DNA from 2 places in the Nonomuraea sp. NPDC049129 genome. Region 2 is predicted to be linked to the other one. Evidence: riboswitches for the same ligand, from Rfam matches in the RefSeq annotation. Region 2 holds a riboswitch; the other holds the start of a gene.
The links. Region 2 has a riboswitch for ZMP and ZTP ahead of AB0B64_RS20580 (phosphoribosylaminoimidazolecarboxamide formyltransferase). Riboswitches for the same ligand answer to the same signal wherever they lie in the genome.
Positions count from the first base shown of each region.

Region 1: another riboswitch for ZMP and ZTP. It lies ahead of glyA (serine hydroxymethyltransferase); the one in region 2 lies ahead of AB0B64_RS20580 (phosphoribosylaminoimidazolecarboxamide formyltransferase).

Region 1 is NZ_JBEZDU010000002.1:476,749-484,014, reverse strand. Features, by position in the region: gene AB0B64_RS07270 (zf-HC2 domain-containing protein) at 1-339, shown strand, start outside; gene AB0B64_RS07265 (CHRD domain-containing protein) at 509-1,810, shown strand; gene AB0B64_RS07260 (IclR family transcriptional regulator C-terminal domain-containing protein) at 2,069-2,329, shown strand; gene AB0B64_RS07255 (serine hydrolase domain-containing protein) at 2,326-3,330, shown strand; gene AB0B64_RS07250 (amidohydrolase/deacetylase family metallohydrolase) at 3,327-4,490, shown strand; gene glyA (serine hydroxymethyltransferase) at 4,576-5,829, opposite strand; ZMP/ZTP riboswitch at 5,855-5,936, opposite strand; gene AB0B64_RS07240 (serine/threonine-protein kinase) at 5,982-7,266, opposite strand, start outside.
Region 2 is NZ_JBEZDU010000006.1:231,560-238,825, reverse strand. Features, by position in the region: gene AB0B64_RS20615 (TetR family transcriptional regulator C-terminal domain-containing protein) at 1-187, shown strand, start outside; gene AB0B64_RS20610 (TetR family transcriptional regulator) at 354-485, opposite strand; gene AB0B64_RS20605 (hypothetical protein) at 537-668, shown strand; gene AB0B64_RS20600 (NUDIX domain-containing protein) at 743-1,270, shown strand; gene AB0B64_RS20595 (serine hydrolase domain-containing protein) at 2,185-3,270, shown strand; gene AB0B64_RS20590 (hypothetical protein) at 3,286-3,543, shown strand; gene AB0B64_RS20585 (hypothetical protein) at 3,628-3,885, shown strand; ZMP/ZTP riboswitch at 3,890-3,974, shown strand; gene AB0B64_RS20580 (phosphoribosylaminoimidazolecarboxamide formyltransferase) at 4,009-5,166, shown strand; gene AB0B64_RS20575 (hypothetical protein) at 5,227-5,406, shown strand; gene AB0B64_RS20570 (hypothetical protein) at 5,552-6,109, shown strand; gene AB0B64_RS20565 (2-dehydropantoate 2-reductase N-terminal domain-containing protein) at 6,313-7,233, shown strand; gene AB0B64_RS20560 (metalloregulator ArsR/SmtB family transcription factor) at 7,230-7,266, shown strand, end outside.

The sequences.
Region 1 (7,266 bases), on a different contig from region 2:
CCGGCCGAGCAGTTCTACGCCGACGGCAAGCCCATCGAGGGCGTCGGCGCCGACGGCGTGACCGGCGGGCTGGTGCTGGAGTCCAAGGGCTGGGGCACGCATGCCGCGCTCAAGCTCTCGGGCATCAAGGGCCCGCTCGAATGCGAGCTGATCTCGGTGTCCAAGACGGGCAAGCAGCGGATCATGACGGGCTGGTCGGTGCCACCCGCCGGATACGGCGTGCCCGGGTCGCCCGATCCGCTCTACATGCACGGCGGCAGCCCGTGGAAGCTCGAGGACATCGATCATTTCGAGGTGGTCACCACGACTGGTAAGACTTTACTTACCGTCAGAGCCTGAATTCCCCGGGACTCACCTCTCAGAAGCCCTTCCACCGCAGGTGGGAGGGCTTTTCTGTGCGCACTTCCCTATGTGTAAATTTACGGATTCAGCGGTTGAACCTCTTCGGACCGGGTCGCGTACTGCTTGCCGTACCAACCCCAATGACAATCCTTGAAGAGGTTTCATCATGTCGATTCGTACGCTCGCCCTGTCCGGGGCGCTGCTCGCCACCGGCCTTCTCGCTCCGGTCACCGCTGCTCAGGCGACTGTCTCGGCCTCCGGTGACGACGTGTATCTCGCCGCCGGTCTGCGCGGCGCCAACGAGGTGGGCGTCAAGGGTGACGCCGATGGCCGGTCGACCGTCGTCATCAAGATCAGCGGTAACGAGGTCACCTTCGCGGCTCGCTGGAACAAGATCGACTCACCTACCGCCGGCCACATCCACCAGGCCGCCAAGGGCGCCAACGGCGACGTCAAGCTCGAGTTCTTCACCAAGCCGCTGCCCAAGTCCGTGCTCGGCGTGACCGGCACGGTCACCGCCGACCCGGCGCTGGTCAAGGCGCTGATCGACGACCCTGGCGGCTTCTACGCCAACCTGCACGACGCCGCCCACCCCAAGGGCGCGGTCCGCGGCCAGTTCCACCGGCTGAACAAGCCGATCGACCTCAACGGCGTCCTGCAGGGCAGCAACCAGGCCACGCTCTCCGCCCGCGCCGACGGCACCAAGGAAGTGCCCGCGAACGACGGCAAGAAGCGCGGCGACCAGGACGGCCAGGCCACCTGGTGGCTGCGCCCGGCCGGCTCGGTCATCGGCTACACCGCCTTCTGGACCGGGCTCGCCCCGGTGACCAACGGGCACGTCCACAAGGGCGCGAGCGGCAAGAACGGCGACGTGGTCGCCGACCTGTTCGCCGACGCCGCGGGCCTGCCGTCGAACCTGACGGGGGTCGCGGGTGAGGCCAAGGTCGCCGCGCCGGTCGTCAAGCGCATCGCCGCCAACCCCGGCCGGTACTACACCAACCTGCACACCACGGAGTTCAACGGCGGCGCGGTGCGCGGCCAGCTGTCCGGCGACCCGTTCGACCACCCCCGCGCGGTCACCGCCGAGGTGCTGAAGGGCGCCCAGATCTACGCCTGCACCCAGCAGCCCGGCGCGGCACCGGCCTTCACCCAGTACGGCGTGGCGGCCAAGCTGCGGCGCGGCATCGACCACTCCTTCGTGACCCCTGCCGCGGGACCGCCGCAGTGGGTCGCTCCAGACGGCAGCGCGGTACGCGGAGCGGTCGTCACCAAGACCCCCAACGGTGACGGCAACATCCCCGAGCTGGTCCTGGACGCCACCCAGTCCGGCAAGAACACCGGCCTGCTGGCCCACGCCACCACGATCCTGCGCCTCAACACCGAGGGCGGCGTGGCCCCCGCGGGCACCTGCACGGTCGGCGCCCAGACCCAGGTCGACTACAAGGCCGACTACCTCTTCCTGGGCTGATCACTCTAAGGAAGTCCATAAGACCAACTGAAGAGCAAGTCCGCGCGGGCGATTCGGTCCCGCCCGCGAGGGCCGCCCCCGGCCGGTAGCGGCGCCACCCGCCACCGGCCACCGCCTCCGGGGACCTCCGGCCCGTCCCCGAAGGCACCCGACGCCCCGCCGTAACCCTCCGTACGGCGGGGCGTCCTCATGCCCGGAGCAGGTCCGAACGGCGGGGCGCCCTCACGCCCGGAGCAGGTCCGAACGGGGGGCGTCCTCATGCACGGACCTCAGCCCCGGTCGGCGGCGGCTTTGCCGCTTCAGGAGCTGGAGGCGGTACGCTCACGCGGCTACGCGATCGACAAGGAGCAGAATGAGGCGAACATGCGCTGTGTCGGGGCGGTGGTCCGCGACGCGAGTGGGACGGCGGTGGGCGCGGGTCTCACGCTCAGCCTGAGTCAGGACGACATACCGCTGCTGGGACCGCTGGTGGTGGCCGCCGCCGCCCGCGTGCCGGCGGCGATCGGGAGGAACGTATGACGGACGTGCTCGCGCGGGCCCGAGCCCTCGGGGAGTTCTCCGGCGCGGCCTGGGCCTACGGCAGGTCGAGCGGCCCGGTTTCGCGCGGCCGGCTCGGCACGCTGGCGTGGAACGGCGACCCGGTCAGTGACGACACCCTGTGGGACCTGGCCTCGCTCACCAAGCCGATCGTCGGGCTGGCCGTCATGGCGCTGGTCGAGTCGGGCGAGCTGACCCTGGACGATCCCATCGCGCTGCACCTGCCGGAGTACGCCTCGACCGACAAGTCCGGCATCACCGTCTTCGAGCTGCTGACGCACACCTCGCGCATCCCCGGGCAGCAGCCGCTCTACCGCGACCACCCAACCCGCGACGAACTGCTCGCGGCGGTGGCCCGGCTGCCGCTGCGCTCCTCGCCCGGGGTCGAGTACAGCTCCCAGGGGTTCATGATCCTCGGCCTGATCGCCGAACGCGCCGCCCGGACCCCGCTCGACCAGCTGGTACGGGAGCGGGTGACCGGGCCCGTCGGCATGGACGAGACCCGCTTCCTGCTGCCCGAGGCCGACCGGGGTCGCGCGGCCGCCACGGAGGACTGCCCGTGGCGCGGCCGGATCGTCCAGGGGACCGTGCACGACGAGAACGCCGAGGTGCTGGGCGGGGTGGCCGGGCACGCGGGGCTGTTCGGCACGCTGGAGGACCTGGCGCGGCTGGGCCGGGCGCTGTGCCGGGGCGGCGGTTTCTTGGGCGCCCGAACGCTCGAGGTGATGACCCGGACGCGGACCGGAGGCAGGGCGCTGGCCTGGGAGGGGTGGGAGCGGCCCGGCTGCAGCGGGGGCGATCTGCTGAGCCCGGCGGCGTATGGGCACACCGGGTTCACGGGGACGAGCCTATGGGTGGATCCGGAACTGAACGTGTTCGTGGTGCTGCTGACCAACCGGGTGCACCCCAGCCGGGGGTCGGACGCGATCAACCGAATCCGCCGCGCCTTCCACAATGCGGCTGTCGCGGAGGTCCTGGCATGACCGGTGATGCGCTTCGGGTGGTCGGTTCGGCTTCGGTGGTGCGGCTGGTTCCGGGAGGCGGCGGGCTGGTGCTGGAGCCGACCCGGGAGCGGCCCGGGGATCTCTGGATCGGGCCCGGCTGGGTGGACCTGCACGCCCACGTCTACGACGGGATGACGGTGATCAGCGTGCCCCCGGACGGGGTCGGCCTGGACCAGGGCGTGCACGTGGTCGCCGACGCGGGCAGCGCGGGCCAGGCGACGATCGACGGTCTGGCCCGCTATGTCGTTCCGGCCGCCGAGACCGAAATACGCGCCTGGGTGAACATCGGCTCATACGGCCTCGTTCATCTACGCGAAACGGCCGACCCGAGTTTCATCGACGTGGACGCCACACTAGCCGCCATCGAACGGCACCGGGGTCTGGTCTGCGGCGTGAAGGTCCGCTCCAGCGGCGCGGTCGTGGGCGCGATGGGGCTGCAGCCGCTCCAACTCGGCCGGCTCGTCGCCCGGCAGGCGGGTCTGCCGCTGCTGGTGCACGTCGGCGAGGCGCCGCCGCTGATCGAGGACGTGCTCGACCTGCTGGACGAGGGCGACGTGATCACCCACTGCTACCACGGCAAGACCGGCCATCCGTGGCGGCCCGACGGCACCCCTGCCCCCGCGCTGGCCCGCGCGCTCGACCGGGGCGTGCTGCTGGACGTGGGGCACGGCGTGGCCAGCTTCAGCTTCGACGTCGCCGAACGCGCGCTCGCCGCCGGTTACCCACCGCACTCGATCAGCACCGACATCCACGTACGCAACATCGGCGGCCCGGTGCACGACCTGGCCACCACGATCACCAAGCTGCTGGCCTGCGGCCTGCCGTTGAAGAACGCGATCACGGCGGTGACGGACGCACCCCGCCGCGTCCTGCGCATGGACTCGCCAGACTCGGAATGGCTGGCGAACGACGGCACGATAAGGCACGCCACGGTATTCCGGCTGGTCGGAGAGGCCACGGCGTCCCGGTCGACCGCAGAGACCACGGAGTTCCGGCTGACCGGGGAGACGGAGCGGGTCTATGTGGATTCTCGCGGAACCCACCGCGAGCCCACCCAGCGCATCCTCCCGGTGGCCACCATCCGGGAGGGACGCCTCCGGCCCACCGAACCGCGCCACCGGTCAACGACACGCACGTAACGGCGCCGAGCCCTGTGCGGGCTCAGCGGCCGTTTTCCTGGAGGCCCTCAGCCACGTACGGCGGGCGGCTGTGCCGAAACGGAAATCAGGAGAGACCCGGCGCGGGGAACTGCGCGGTCAGCTCACTCACCTCGTGGTGCACCCGGCTGATGACGTGCTCGGCGTCGCCCTTGGCCAGGGCCGTGACGACCTCGTCCATCCACGCGCCGATCTGCCGCATCTCCGCCGGCCCCATCCCCCGGGAGGTGACAGAGGGGGTGCCGATGCGGATGCCGCTCGGGTCGAACGGCTTGCGGGTGTCGAAGGGGACCGTGTTGTAGTTGGTCTCCAGGCCCGCGCGGTCGAGCGCCTGGGCGGCCGGCTTGCCGCCGATGCCCTTGGGCGTGAGGTCGAGCAGGATGAGGTGGTTGTCGGTGCCGCCCGAGACCAGGTCGAAGCCGCGGCTCGACAGCTCCTCGGCCAGCGCCTTCGCGTTGGTCACCACCTGGTGCGCGTAGGCCTTGAAGTCGTCGGTGGACGCCTCGTGCAGGGCCACGGCGATGGCGGCGGTGGTGTGGTTGTGCGGGCCACCCTGCAGACCGGGGAAGACGGCCTTGTTGAGCGCGGTCGCGTGCTCGTCGGTGGTGGCCATGAGCATGGCGCCGCGCGGGCCGCGCAGCGTCTTGTGCGTGGTCGTGGAGATCACGTCGGCGTGGCCCACCGGCGACGGGTGCGCGCCGCCCGCGACAAGGCCGGCGATGTGCGCGATGTCGGCGGCGAGTACGGCGCCCACCTCGCGGGCGATGGAGGCGAAGCCCTCGAAGTCGATCGTGCGCGGGATGGCCGTGCCGCCGCAGAAGATCAGCTTCGGCCGGTGCTCCAGCGCCAGCGCCCTGACCTCGTCGAGGTCGATGCGGCCGGTGTCCTGGCGCACGCCGTAGCGGACCGGGTTGAACCACTTGCCGGTGGCCGAGACCGACCAGCCGTGCGTGAGGTGACCGCCGAACGGCAGGCCCATGCCCATCACGGTGTCGCCCGGCTGCAGGAAGGCCATGTAGATGGCCAGGTTGGCGGGCGAGCCCGAGTAGGGCTGGACGTTGGCGTGGTTGACGCCGAACAGCGCCTTGGCCCGCTCGTTGGCCAGGGTCTCGACCTGGTCGATGACCTGCTGGCCCTCGTAGTAGCGCTTGCCGGGGTAGCCCTCGGAGTATTTGTTGGTCAGGACGGTGCCCGTGGCCTCCAGAACGGCCTTGGACACGTAGTTCTCCGACGCGATGAGCTTGACGGTGTCGGCCTGGCGGCGCTCCTCCGCCTTGATGAGCTCGGCGATCTGCGGGTCTACGCTTGTGAGAGAACTCATGACTCTCCTGTCATCGTTGACAATGTGCGAAGACCCAGGCGCACGGCCTTCTGCCCTTCCGCTCCCTGGTGGTTCGCCCCACCTAACGCGCCAGTCGCGACGTTCTAGACGATAGCGGATCGGGCAGGGGGGACCGGGCACGGATCAGGTGATCAGGCAGATGAGAGGGCCACGTTCTTGATCGTTCCGAGCGGCCCGAGGTTGACGTCCACGTGCTCCGCGTCCTGGGGCACGCCCTCGAAGACCGCCCAGAGCTGAAGCTGCATACCGCCCCCGAACGAGGCCGTGGGGACCTCGGCGCACTGACAGGCGTTGTCCTTCCTGGCCGGGTACAACGGCTTGCCCACGCCGGGAGGGACGATGCTGATCCTCGATACGGTGTTGTCGAGGGTGCTGGCACCGAACCTGTCGTACAGGGGCGCGTTGTTCTTGCCGACGTTCTTGACCGTCCACTGCAGGCGGGCCGTGGTGCCCTGCCGTACGAGGGAGTCGATCCGCACCTGGAAGGTGGTGTCCAGGGCGTCGAGCGTGCGGGTGACGGCGGGGGTGCCCGGCTCGGCGACGCGCTCCTGCCATGGGCGCAGTACGGCGAGCGTGGCGCCCACGCCGAGGACGGCCGCGAGCGCGGCGGCGACGACCGGGCCCAGCCAACGGCGCCGCCCAGAAGCCCGCCCGGCAGCCCGCCTCCCGCCGAACGGCCCTTCACCCGCTCCGGCGGGCGGCCCTTCACCAGCCCCAGCGGACGGGCCTGCCAGCGGTCCGGCAGACGGCCCTTTGACCGCGCCAGCGGAAGAACCTGCCGGCACCACCGCGGACGGCCCTCCCAGCGAACCAGCGGACGGGCCGTCGAACCGACTGTCGGGCCGCGTGGCACCGGGCGTGGTGGCTGACGCCGGGCTGGCCAACGATGGGATGGCTGACGACGGAGTGGCGAAGGGTGGGGCGGCGGAAGGTGGGGTGGGGGCGAGTGGGGTCCAGGTGTCTGAGACGAGTCTGGTGGCGGCGGCGACCGGCACCTCGGCGCGGCCGAGCAGCCGGTCCAGGAGTTGCTGTGCGGTCGGCCGCCGCATCGGGTCCTTGTCCAGCGCCCGCTCGACCAGCGGCCTGATCCGCTCGTCCAGCCCGTCGAGCACCGGCGCGTGGTTGATCACCCGGTAGACCACCTCGGCGACCCCGCCGGACCCGAACGGCGGCCGGCCGATGCCCGCGTACGCCACCAAGGCGGCCCACGAGAAGATGTCGCTCGCCGAGGTCACCTGCTCGCCCTTGGCCTGCTCGGGCGACATGTACGCGGGCGTCCCCATGCTCTGGGCGATCGTGACGGGCGCTCCCCCGGCGTCGGCGAGCTGGGCGATGCCGAAGTCGATGACCCGCGGCCCGACCGCGCTGAGCAGCACGTTGGACGGCTTCAGATCGCGGTGCACGACCCCGGCCTGG
Region 2 (7,266 bases):
GCTCGCCGAAACCCGGCTGGAAGGCCAGGCCACGCGCCTTCACGTGTTCGTGGACGGCCTGACGCTCCAGACAACGACCTTCCCCCACCACTTCACGCCTCAAGCCATTCGTCGGATCGTGCACGACGAACTGCGCCTCCTCACCGAGGCGCCGCCCAGGTCGCCGCGGCCCGGCACCGACCGCTGACGGATCGAGCACTGCCTCAGTCCGCCGGACCTCGGCACGTGAATCGTGAAGCCCAAGCGGCCCGATGACCGCATCACGAGCCGTGCGCGGCCCGTTCCGCATAGCCGTACAGGAAGGTCAAAACCCCTGCGGTGACCATCTCTCGGAGCGCGCGAGCGCGGCGACCTCACGAGTGGTTGTAGATGGTGCGGTTGGACACCCCCGCCTCGACAGTGATCGCGTCCAGCCCGGCGCGCGTGTAGCCGTCGCGGGCGAACAGGGTCAGCGCCCCGGCCATGATCGCCCGGCGGAACGACAAGGCGGCCGGCTTCGTCGGCTACGGCCACACCTCGGCGGATGGGACGGGCCGATGAAAGCACGCGTCATCAGCGGCGCTTACCACCCCTCCAGGGACGCGACCGAACACCTCGCCGTCGCCTCCCTGCCCGATGCGTTCGACGTGCTCGTCCACCTGCGCCAAGTGTCCCCGTGCACTGGTTGACGGCGTAGAGATGCGCTAAGAGAAGATCGCTTCCCAGCGCCCATGGTCGCTGGGACCGCCTTATGATCTCGCTCATGAACGAAACGATCTTCCGGTCAACCGCTCGCGTGCTGCTGGTAGATGCCGTCGATCGGCTCCTGGTCTACCGCGGGCTGCTGCTTCAGGTTGAGGAGCCTTTCTACGCCTGGTTCACGCCGGGGGGCGCCGTTGATCCTGGTGAAAACCTGCATCAAACCGCCGCTCGCGAGCTTCGAGAGGAACTGGGCTATGTCATCGCCCCTTCGACTCTTGGACCGGTCGTCGCGACCAGTTCGGGAACATGGTCACTAGGCGGTGAGACGTTCAGCTCAGTGGATTCCTACTTCTTTCATCGTGTCGGCGGGCTGGAGGTGGATACCTCCGGCATGGACGATGAGGAACGGCGGGTGACTGACCGTTTCGAGTGGTGGACGGTTTCGCAGCTCAGGTCGGCAGCCGAGCTGGTCGTTCCGGCGGGCCTGGCCGCGCTGATGGATCTCCTGCTGCCAGGGGATCTTCCAGCTCAGCCGGTCGCGCTGCCGTGGCATTTGCCAACTGCGGGTGCGGCGGCAACGTCTGAATGAGCGTGACTTCCCATCCCTCGGGGGTGTTCACGTCCGCTTCCAGCGTCCGGCGGCAGGCACCTCCCCATCGGTCACCTGCCCCCGCTTCGACCGCCTCCACCAGCGCGCTCCACCGTCAGGGCCATGACAGAGGGGCTGAACGGCCGTCTCAAGGGCCACGACCTCGACCTGAGTGACCCGAAGAACCGGCTCGCCCACGGCCGCGTCGCGCCCAGACCATCCTGGTCGCGCTGCTCGTCACCGTCGCCAACGATCACTTCCTCGACCAGTGGCGCCATGCCCGCCAGCCCCCAGACGAGCCCGACGCACCCGTCGACATCCTCGAGATGCCCGCAGAGCACATGGACCGCACGCCGCTCACCGGCCGGAGCAGGCCACTACCCGTCCCATGACCTGCAATTCAGATCACCTTGTCGCAGCACCAGCTCGGAGCCGGTGTCGGCATGCCCACCGACGCGAACGTGGATCTTCACCAGCGGCCTGACATCACCCGGGCCTCCCCGGCTACCTGCTCCGCGGCTCCCAAACCAGGACGAACCCGATTCGGAAACCCCTGCAAAACAAGATCCCGCCCGATCGCGATGATCAGACGGGATCCCGTCAACTTCAGTCCAGCCGTCTCAAGAACGGCCCCTGGTGGGGTGTTCACGAATAGCCCCGACCTGGGCCGGAAGAACGGTCGAGAAGATCGCGTCCCGGCGTAGCGCTGATCGTTTCCCAGAGTGCGGGAGGGGAGGGCCAAGGTTCGCGCCTGTGCTCTGGGCTCCGTGCAGAGCCACCTGGCCTGCACGGTAACGCCGAGGAAACACCGCCCTCGTTAGAACTTGTGGCTCGACAGCCGAGTATTCGGACCTGGAAGAGGGAGACTTCATGATTCTGCGTCGAGCGACGTTCACTGGCGCAGCCTCGCTGGCGTGCGCGGCGCTGGTCTTGAGCGCGGCCCCGCCCGCCACCGCCTCGACAGCTGCCGCCCCCGTCAAGCTCGGGAATGTGCAAAAGGCGATGGAAGACTTGGTGAAGACGGGCCACGTGGTGGGAGCCATCGGCGAGGTGTACGTGGACGGCAAGCGTGTCGGAAAGGGATCAGCCGGGTCCCGCCTGCTCGACGCAAGGGCGGCGCGATCCCGTCGACCGCCCGCTACCGGATCGGCTCGCAGACCAAGACCATGACCGCCACCGCGGTGCTGCAACTGGTCAAGGAAGGCAAGCTGAGCCTGGACGACGAACTCAGCGAGGTCCTGCCCAAGGTGGCGGAAAAGGACCTAGTGGAGCGGGCCGACGAGATCACGGTCCGCAATCTGATCCAGCTCACCTCGGGCATCCCCGACTACATCGGCCCGGACACCTCCGACCCCACGCGCGACTACCGCCCGACCGACCTGCTGGCGGCCTCACGCAAGAACGCCCGGCCCGTGGAAATCGGGACCTTCAACTACTCCAACACCAACTACATCCTACTCGGCATGATCATCGAGAAACTGTCCCGAAGGCCACTGGCGGCCGAACTCAACCGGAGGCTCTTCGCCCCGCTCGGCATGCGCGATACCTACCTGCCCACCAAGGCGGCCGAGGGCATCAAGGGCCCGCACGGGCACGGCTACGCCCCGGACGAGACGGGCACGATGCGCGATGCCGACAAGATCAACGCCACCACCATGCTCGGCGCCGGCGGCGTGATCTCCACCGCGCGCGAGATGAGCGCCTTCCAGCGCGCCTTCCGCCAGGGCAAGCTGCTGCCCGCGTCCCTGACTAAAGTGATCACCGACCCGCCTCCCGGCCAGCCGTCGCCACCTGCGGGCGGCCCGTGCTCCGGCAATCCCGAGTTCGCCGCCGGGGGCGGAGGCAGCGCCCCCGGCTTCACCGCCGCGACCCTCACCTCCTCCGACGGCCGCCTGCAGTTCGCCGTGTCCCTCACCCTGGCCATGGACGATGCCGAGCGCGGCACCGTGCCGTCGCGCATCACCAATGCCCTCAAATCGCTGTTCTGCCCCGCGAAGTGATCACTCCAGCCGCACTTGCTGGACGACTCCGGCGTCCTGCCGCTGATCGACGCCGAACTCGGCCCGAGGCCCGGCCCGCCCGGATTGCCCATCACCGCGGTGCTGACCTGCCTGCTGCTGTCCGTCAACCACACCGGCAAGGCCACTCTCGTCGAGGCCTGGCGGATCGCCGCGTTCTGTCTGACCGCCGCCGCACGCGGCTCGGCCTGCCCAAAGATATCCATCAGGTGCTCGCCTCCTCCCGCCGCTTCTACCCGGCTTTTGACCGGCTGACCACCGTGCTGGATCCGGCCCGCCACGATCGGCGCGCCCGCCTGCCCCATCATCAGGCCGACACACTGGCCACCGCCTGGGAGGATGACGACCCCAGCACGCTCGCATAAGCGGGAACTGCTGCAAGACATCGTCACCGCGCTGGTGCTCACCCCGGTGCGCTGGGCCAAAGGCCGGGGCTACCTCCGCCACTTCCGCGGCGATATCGGCATCGACACCACCGCCACCCCGGTCGAGCTGTCCGCTATCGCCATGCACGCGAGTGTGGCCGAGCGGATGGCCGACTGTGGCGCGGCCGTGTTTGCTCTAGTGGCTCAAATTGGTCCGAACGTGTGTGATTAGGATTGTGTATGGCCGCGACTGGCGAAGGTGGACAACCACCGGGGAGCGGCCGCATTCTCGCGTGAGCGTCGACCGCCTGGGCGCCTGCGTCAGTGATGTTCAACTGACACAGGAGGTCGTGACGTGGACCTGCGCTACGGAATGAATCCGCAGCAGCGATCGGCTATTGCCACACCGGTGGGTCCTGGCCGTTGGCCGGTCAGGGTGCTGCATAGCAGCCCCTCCTACATCAACATGCTCGACGCGCTCAACAGTTGGCAATTGGTGAGCGAGGCGAGTAACGCGCTGGACAGACCGGCAGCGGCGTCCTTCAAGCACGTATCGCCCGCCGGAGCGGCAGTTGCCGGGCCCGTGGACGAGGTCACCGCCGAACTCAACGGCGTCGACCGCGCCGCTGTCGGAGCGCTCACGAGCGCCTACCTGCGAGCCCGCGACGCTGATCCCAAATCCTCCTACGGCGACTTCATCGCGGTCTCGCAGCCTGTCGATGCCGAACTCGCCGAGTTGCTGACCCGGCTGGTCTGCGACGGCGTCATCGCTCCCGGGTACGCTCCGGGCACCGTGGCGGCGCTCAGCCAGAAGAGGGGTGGCCGGTTCCTGGTCATGGAAGCGGACCCGGCCTACGTCCCGCCGCGGCAGGAGGCGCGGGAGGTATTCGGATTGCGGCTGACCCAGGAGCGCGATGAGGTTGTGCTCTCGACCGCGCTTCTGGACGACGTCGTGTGCGGGACGCTACCGGCCAACGCGGCCGAGGATCTGCTGTTGGGCTTGATTGTTCTGCGCTACACCCAGTCCAACTCCGTGTGTTATCTGCGTGGCGGCGCCACGTTGGGTATCGGTGCCGGTCAGCAATCGCGTGTGGATTGCACCCGCTTGGCCGGCGCGAAGGTCGATACCTGGTGGCTGCGGCGCCATCCGATGGTGCGCGCGCTCGCGTTCCGGTCGGACGTCCGGCTTCAGGATCGGATCAACTGGCAGATCCGCTTCATCGAGGGTGACCTAACCGCAGAGGAGAAGCTGCGCCTGTCGGGAGCGCTCTCCTCGCCGATGCCTGAGCTGACGAACGAGCAGCGCACATCGTGGCTCGCGGCCCTGGGCGAGGTGGCGTTCGTCTCCGACGGCGCCCTGCCCTTCCGCGACAACGTCGACCACGCCTCCCGCCACGGCGTCCGCTATATCGCCGAGCCGGGTGGTTCGATCCGGTCCGCGGAGGTGCAGGACGCCTGCCGGGAGCACCAGATCGCGCTCGCCCGTACCGGCCTTCGACTGTTCCACCATTGACGATGCATGGCCTGAAGCTCCTGGACGGCCCGCCACACCCCGACCGGCGGCCTGCCCGCCTTGTCGGTGCGCCGGCTGCGCTCCTCGTGGATCGTCGAGCTGCTGAGCGCGAGGATCGACTTGGGCGTGGTGGCCGCCGCGGCCGGGATGAGCGTCTCCGCGCTAGCCCGCTACCAACAGTTCGTCCCGGCTTTGGACGAGCCCACCGCGGTCGCGCTGCTGCGCGGCCGCGCCAGGTGAGTACGGCGAAGCCACGCGCCTGGCCACCGCGCACCACCCGAACCCGAGCCACCCGTCCCCGGCCTCCCGCCAAGCAGACGGCACAGATCCCCGACGCCGTCACCAGCCACTACGCCCGGCTGCTGGACGACTCCGGCATCATGCCGTGGATCGACGCCGAACTCGGCCCACGCCCCGGACCGGCGGGAGTGCCGATCCGGGCGGTACTCGTCGCTCTGATGGTTTCGATCCGCCACAGCGGCAAGCCGCCCTGGCCGAAGCCTGGCGGCTGGCCGCCTTCTGCCTGTCCCCGACTACCCGTGAGCATCTGGGACTGGACGCCGACCGGCCACCTGCCGACGATCCGCACGCCTGCCTGGCCGACAACTGGCGTTTCTACCGCGCCTTCGACCGGCTCACCAGCCTTCTCGATCCGGCCCGGCACGACCACCGCACCCGCCTGCCCCAGCACGAGGCCGACCTGCTCGCCACCGCCTGGCAAGACCACGATCCCGACCACACCCGCAAGCGGAACTTGCTGCAAGACATCGTCACCGCGCTTGTGCTCACCCCGGCCCGCTGGGGCAAAGGCCGCGGCTACCTGGCAGGATTCCGCGGCAACGTCGGCATCGACACCACGGCCGCCCCGGTCTTCGCCCGCCCACCCCGAACTCGCCGCTCCACCGGCGAACTGTTCGCCTCCACCGAGATCACCGCGGGCTAGCACCACTCGGCCGGCAGCGACCCACCCGAATACGGCTACGGCCGATCCGACCAGAACGGTTCCAGCGACAATCGCGGCGCTCGCCCAGACCGGCACCGCCTCGGTGATGGCGGCGGCGCCACCCGTTGGATTGTCCAACCAGCGCCAATCCCGAGATACTCTATCCATCGAAAGATTTAAATATTCCTAAGGATGGAGACCGGATGAAGGTGCTGGTGGTGGGGGCGGGAGCACTTGGGCAGGTCTTCGGGATGTGGCTGGCGGCCGGCGGCGCCCAGGTCAGCTACCTGGTCAAGCCCGGCAGGGAGCACTGGGCGGACGGTGATGGCGCGCTGCTGTACCGGCTGCGCCGGCCAGGACGGCCCGTCGAGCAGCGACTGACGCCGTACCAGGTGGTCACTGAGCCGGTGGCCGGAGAGTGGGACATGGTGTGGTTGTGCGTGGACTCCACCGCTCTGCCCGGCTCCTGGACGGGAGACCTGCACGCCGCGACCGGCGGCGCGACCGTGGTCACCATCAGCCAAGCACCACAGGACCACGCGGTCCTCACCCGGACCTGGCCGGCGGAGCAGATCATCCAGGTGGTACCGGCCCTGCTCGCCTACCAGGCGCCGATGCCCGGCGAGGTGTGCGAGCCCGGCATCGCCTACTGGGCGCCGCCTGGGGCAGCGCTCGGCGTCTTCGGGGCGGAACCGCGCGCCCGGCAGGTGATCGCCGCGCTCTCGGCGGGCGGCGCGCGCGCCAGACGCACACGGCAAGCGGGGGCGGCCGACATCACCGCCGCCCGGATGATGCCCTACATCGCCGCGCTGGAGAACGCGGGCTGGTCGATCGCGGCCACCCGATACGCGCACGCGGCACGAGCCAGCCGGGAGGCTGTCGCGATCGCCGCGGCAGTGCACGGAAGGCGGGCCCCACTCGCGATCCCGGCCTGGGCCGTGTCCGTGGCCCTACGCGCGCTGCCACTGCTCGTACCCTTCGACCTGCCGCGCTATCTTGAAACGCACTTCACCAAGGTGAGCGCGCAGACGCGCCTGATGCTGGACGGCTGGATCGCCGAAGGCGCGGCCCGTGGCCTGCCCGTCACACACCTCACGCAGCTGCGTGCCGAGGCGTCCGCATGACCGGCCATGCCGAGGCGCAGGACGTCCTGGCGC